One region of the Lactobacillus sp. UMNPBX1 genome, then DNA from elsewhere that is predicted to be linked to it. Evidence: riboswitches for the same ligand, from Rfam matches in the RefSeq annotation. Region 1 holds a riboswitch; the other holds the start of a gene.

Region 1 (3,122 bases):
GTCAGTTAGTCACTCGTTTGCAGCAAAAAATGAAGGCTGATCCAGACTCGGGAATGCAAATAATTCATATTGCAAATACTTATAAGATGACAACTAGTCAACAGACAGCTAAGATAATTGAAAAGTATTTTCAAAAAGATTTAACTAAGAATTTGAGTCAATCAGCACTTGAAATTCTCTCAATTATTGCTTATCGACAACCAATTACTAGAATAGAAATTGATGATATTCGTGGAGTAAATTCATCAGGAGCTTTACAGACATTGATTTGGCGAGGATTAATTAAACAAGACGGCAAAAAAGATGCTCCAGGTCATCCTAAGTTGTATGTTACAACTGATTATTTTTTACAATATTTTAATTATCAAAGTTTGGCTGATTTACCGTTAATCGAAGACTTTGAGGATACAACTGATGGTGAGGAGATTGACTTATTCGATTCAAAAGGTAGCGCAGACAAACATTTAGAAAAAGAGGGATAGAAAATGGCAGAACGATTACAAAAAGTAATTGCGGAAGCAGGAATCGCTTCAAGAAGAAAAGCTGAAAAAATGATTGTAGCCGGTCGAGTTAAAGTAGATGGGCATGTTGTTACTAAGCTAGGTACTAAAGTCGATACTTTTAGTAATATTACAGTCGATGATGAACCAATTGAGCGGGAAAGCCTACACACGTATTTGTTTTATAAGCCTCGCGGCGTTGTTTCGACTGCAGAAGACGATCGTGGTAGAAAAACTGTAGTTGATTATTTCGAAGATTTACCATATCGTTTGTATCCAGTAGGAAGATTAGATTATGATACGTCAGGTTTATTGCTAATGACTAACGATGGCAAATTAGCAAATTTATTGATGCACCCTAAAAATGAAGTGGCTAAGGTCTATGTAGCCAAGATTAAAGGGATTTTAACTCCTGATGAAATTAAAACCTTGACTCAAGGAGTAAAGTTGGATCATTTTAAGGCTGCGCCTGCCAAGGTCAAAGTATTGAAAACTGATCATAAGAAAGACACACAAATTGTCCAAATTACAATTCATGAGGGACATTATCATCAAGTTAAGCGAATGTTTAAAGCAGTAGGTCACTTAGTTGATAAGCTTGCTCGTGAAAAATATGCCTTTTTAACTCTGGATTCGCTTACATCAGGACAATATCGGGAATTATCGAAGCATGAAGTTGACAAATTAATGCAATTGAACTAAATTATAACTGTAATTAAATATTCAAGGTTATTGTCTTCAGGGCAGGGTGAAAGTCCCGACCGGCGGTGAAAGTCCGCGACCCACGTCAGTGGTTGAATCGTTAGATACCGATAGTTAAAGTCTAGATGGAAGAAGACAGGCTAAAAAAACTTACTACACTTTTTAAGGTCTGTTGCTGAAGCAATAGACCTTTTGTTTTGGGAAAGGAAAGTAAGTTATGGATCAAGCTAAATCCAAGAATAGTAGTTTAACTAATGTGATTGCATATGCTTTAATTGGCTGTATTGCTTTTGTAGTTATGAAATTTGAATTTCCAATCATGCCTGGAGTTGCCTTCTTAAAGTTTGATTTTTCAGATGTCATTATTACAATTGGAATGTTTATTTTTGGCATTGTACCGGGAGTTATTATTGCTTTAATTCGAATGTTGCTTAGTTTAATTTTTAGTGGTTTTGCATTACCAAGCCTTGTTGGAAATCTAGCAGCATTCTTAGCTTCAATGTCATTTGCAGTTCCATTTTATTTATTAAGTAAAAATGTGAGTGCGGATAACCGCAAGACAATGATGGGCAGAGTTAAACCAATTTGTGGTTTGGTAATTGGGATTATCGCAATGGCAGCAGTGATGTCATTGGCTAATGCCTTCGTTTTGACTCCTATTTACGCAGTAACAGCGGTACCAAACTTGCCTGCTATTAATAGCTATAGTGCCTTGTTAAGCTTTACTGAGAAAGTTTACTTGGGTCAGTTATTGCATTTACCATCAATGTCAACCTACATTTTTAGTATTATCATGCCCTTTAACTTGTTAAAAGGATTAATTAACGCTGTGGCTGTTTACTTATTGTTTGAAGCTACCTTGAAAACAATTAAGCCATTCGTTCGTAAGAGATTTAATTTGAATTAAGTTATCATCCCATCAATTTTTTAAGTTGATGGGATTTTTCATATTCAAAGCATCCTAAAATATGCTAAAATTAATCCGTTAAGTGAATGGAGGAATTTTTGATGGATAAAAAGTCAACCGGGCCATATCAGCACTATGAACGACCTACTGAAAAGCGAAGCTCACAAGATAGTCAGCCTAGTGGATCAGCACGTTGGATAGCAGTTATTATAATTTTAGCGGTTATTTTAATTGCACTTATCCCAGTTGTTCATCGTTTGGCTTCAAGCCATTCAGAAAAAGCTGAAGAAGTTCAAACAGTTAAGAAGGTTTCTTCTAAATCATCCAAGTCTGTTAAGACTAAGAAAACCTCATCATCTTCTTTTAGCAAGAAAAAGTCTGAAAAGGCTAGTTCAAGCTCATCTAGTAGTTCTGCTACTCCTAAGACTTATTTAGTCCAAAGTGGAGATACTTTAAATGAAATTGCAGAAAAGAATGGCTTGACTGTTGATGAATTAGCCAGATTAAATAATCTTAAAGACTCTTCAAATATTGAAGCAGGTCAGACACTTAAGTTGAAATAATCTTTCAGAAAGGATAAAAGGGGTCGATGATAAGATCTCTTTTTTATTAGAATGCAAGTAGCAGTAGATGGTCCTGCATCAGCAGGTAAAAGTACAGTTGCTAAAATCATTGCAAGTAAATTATCCTTTGTCTATATAGACACAGGGGCAATGTATCGTGCATGTACAGTGATTGCTCGTAATCATAACTTAGATTATGGTGATGAAGCGGGTATCTTGAATGCCATTGATGAAGATGGAATTGAATTGAAATCTGAAAATGGTGAGCAAAAAGTATATGTAGCTGGAAAGGACGTTTCTAAAGAAATTAGAACGCCTGAAATTTCAGCTAATGTTTCGGAAGTATCCGCTTTGCCGAAAGTACGAGAAAAAATGGTAAGTCTGCAACGTGAAATGGCAGGCAAGACAAATGTCATTATGGATGGTCGCGATATTGGTACGACTGTTTTA
Region 2 (3,122 bases), on a different contig from region 1:
ACGATCATAAGCAGAAATACCAGTAGTGGTGGTTTTGTAATCAACACTGATTGTAAAAGCTGTACCGTATGGATCAGTATTATTTTGTTCCATTTGGTAGAAATTTAAACGTTGGGCAATTGTTTTGCTTACAGGGGTGCAAAGTAAGCCACGAGCATGTTTGGTCATAAAGTTAACATTTTCAGGAGTAACTTTAGACCCTAAGCCGATCATATCACCTTCAGATTCACGATCTTCATCATCAGCAACAATCACTAAACCACCATTTTTCATCCATTGAATTGCATTTTGAATTTTTCTAACATCCATTTTAATTTCTCTTTTCTAAATTTTTTGCAACATATTTTCCGATAATGTCGGTTTCCAAATTTACTTCATCATTTATCTGTAAGTTGGCTAAATTAGTTTCGTCTTGAGTATGTGGAATTAGACCTACCGAAAAACTGTTATCTTTAACATCCATCACTGTTAATGAAACGCCATTTAAAGCAATACTACCTTGAGGTACGATCTGTGTTGATAATCGGGCAGGAAACTTAAACCAAATTTCAATTGCATTTTCATTCTGTGCTATTTTAGTAACTGTTGCCAAATCATCAATATGTCCCGTAACAAGATGACCTTCTAAACGTTGACCGACTTCTAATGAACGCTCAACGTTAAGTTGATCACCATTATGCAAATTCTTAAAAACAGTTTTCTTATAAGTCTGAGGCATCATGGTTACAACAAAACTAGTTTCAGTAAAACTTTCAACCGTCAAACAAGTCCCATTAATTGCAATTGAATCACCGATCGTTAGCTCATTAGTAAAGTCTGCAGGGCACGAAACGGTTAGCTTAATTGTTTGCTTGTGTTTATCAATTTTTTTAATATGAGCATCCCCGCGAACTAGACCACTAAACATGTTTTAATTCACCTGCAATTCGTTCATTGTTGCCAAAGGCTGTTTTTTTAACATTTGTTAAAGGAACAGTTTCGTTTGGTACTAAACCTGTTACGCCTTCATCTCCAAGAAAGATCGGCGCCGTATATTTAATTACTTCATTAACAAAAATTTCATTCATAATTGCTTTTTCCAAAGTAGGGCCACCTTCTACATAAACTGACTGGATTTCTTTTGTACTCAAATAATCAAATACTTCTTGGATCTTGTTTGTTGCTAAATGAATAATTTTGATTTTAGAATTAGTAAAGTTGTTTTTAGACATTTGCTTATTTTGAGTGAAAATCCAAGTGGGATTTGTATCACTTAATAAGCGAAGTCGTAAATGATTTAACAGCCGTCCGCGACGATCAATGATAATACGGATTGGCGGATAGTCACTTTTGACATTAGTTCTTAAAATAGGGTCATCAATGATAGCAGTCGAAGAACCAATCATAATTGCTTGATAATCAGCACGTTCAGAATGAACTTGCTGATACACTGCTTGATTAGTGATTGGAGTTCGCTGGCCGCGCATTGCAACTTTATTATCTAAACTAGTTGCTTCTTTGACTGTGATCCAGGGAAACCCATATTGGTAAAAATAGCTGTAGAATTTATTAAGTTTACTTGCGTCATCAGCTAAAACACCAGTAGTTACTTGAATCCCATTCTTTTGTAGTTGGGCAATTCCTTTTCCAGTAACCAGTTTGTGTGGATCGATTTGTCCAACTACAACACGTTTAATCCCACTTTTGATAATTAAATCTGAGCAGGGAGGCTGTTTACCATAATGGTTGCATGGCTCAAGGGTGACATAGAGAGTTGAATTAAATAATTGTTCTGGGGTTAATTTTGAAATGGCATCGCGTTCTGCATGATTTTGTCCATAATGGTGATGATAGCCAGTAGCTAAGACTTGACCGTTTTTAACAATTACGGCACCAACCATAGGATTTTTCCATGTTTGATAGCGACCTTTTTTAGCTTCTTCTAAAGCTAAATTCATATAAAAAGTATCTTTTTCCATTAAAATCACTTCCTCGTAGAGCAAAAAAGAACCTCGAGTATTCTCGAGGTTCAGTAATAATATTCAAAGTCAAATAATCAAAGTAAATGCAAATAAGCGTTACTTATTGGTTATCATTCTTCTATCATCTAGACTATACTATCGGTACCGATTATCGGATTCCACCGCTTTCGCGGGTTGCGGACTTCACCGCCGGTCAGGAATTTCACCTTGCCTCGAAGAACATTTATTTAATTCAACTTTATCGTAAAACTGAACTAGCTAAATGTCAATAATTAATTTAAGCGGTTACAAACAAAAACAGATTAAAAGCCTGTAGTTATCGTAAGTTAATCAATTAAAATTATTTAACTGTCACGCTTTACTTACTTTTTAGAAGCTAATATAATAGCTAGAAAGAAATTAATTATGTTGAGGTAACGAATTATGAAAATGAATCTTGAAGGGAAACTAGCTTTAGTTACAGGTTCTACTAAAGGTATTGGTAAAGCTATTGCGATTGAACTTGCTAAAGAAGGGACGAATGTCATTATTAATGGTCGTCAAAAAGTAACTGTTGATAAAATAGTTGCTGAAATTAAAGAAAATTATCCTGATACCGACCCACAATCGGCGCCATATGATCTTTCAGATGCCAAGCAGCGCAAGGAGTTATTTGAAAGATTCCCAGATATTGATATTTTGGTCAACAACATGGGTATTTTCAAACCAATGAATTATTTTGATATTGATGAAGCTACTTGGCAAAAATTTATTGATGTAAATGTGTATTCAGGTAATGCCTTAGCTAAGTTTTATTTACCAAAGATGCTTGATCAAGACTTTGGCAGGATTATTTTCATTGCTAGTGAAGAAGCCATTATGCCATCAGGTGAAATGCCACAATATAGTTTAACTAAGACAATGAACTTATCAATTGCCAAGAGTTTGTCTAAATTGACTGCAGGGACACATGTAACTGTGAATACAATTATGCCAGGATCAACTCTTACTGAAGGTGTTGAAACGATGATCAATGACATGTATAAAGATTCTAATCTGCCAAAAGAAGAATGGGAAAGTGACTTTATGAAGAATCACCGCCCACTTTCACAAATTCAAAGACTAATTCGTCCAGAAGAAATTGGTCGCTTTGTAACGTTTGTAGCTAGTCCATATGCGTCA

What was found. Region 1 has a riboswitch for FMN ahead of CP352_RS08170 (ECF transporter S component). Riboswitches for the same ligand answer to the same signal wherever they lie in the genome.
Region 2: it holds a riboswitch for FMN, as region 1 does, so the genes downstream of both, ribD (bifunctional diaminohydroxyphosphoribosylaminopyrimidine deaminase/5-amino-6-(5-phosphoribosylamino)uracil reductase RibD) here and CP352_RS08170 (ECF transporter S component) in region 1, are expected to answer to the same signal.

What each region holds. Positions count from the first base shown of each region.
Region 1 is NZ_PCZI01000015.1:25,887-29,008, forward strand. Features, by position in the region: gene scpB (SMC-Scp complex subunit ScpB) at 1-482, shown strand, start outside; gene CP352_RS08165 (pseudouridine synthase) at 486-1,202, shown strand; FMN riboswitch at 1,231-1,343, shown strand; gene CP352_RS08170 (ECF transporter S component) at 1,420-2,109, shown strand; gene CP352_RS08175 (SAG1386/EF1546 family surface-associated protein) at 2,211-2,672, shown strand; gene cmk ((d)CMP kinase) at 2,724-3,122, shown strand, end outside.
Region 2 is NZ_PCZI01000007.1:58,668-61,789, reverse strand. Features, by position in the region: gene CP352_RS05465 (bifunctional 3,4-dihydroxy-2-butanone-4-phosphate synthase/GTP cyclohydrolase II) at 1-309, opposite strand, end outside; gene CP352_RS05460 (riboflavin synthase) at 311-907, opposite strand; gene ribD (bifunctional diaminohydroxyphosphoribosylaminopyrimidine deaminase/5-amino-6-(5-phosphoribosylamino)uracil reductase RibD) at 900-1,958, opposite strand; FMN riboswitch at 2,071-2,185, opposite strand; gene CP352_RS05450 (SDR family NAD(P)-dependent oxidoreductase) at 2,385-3,122, shown strand, end outside.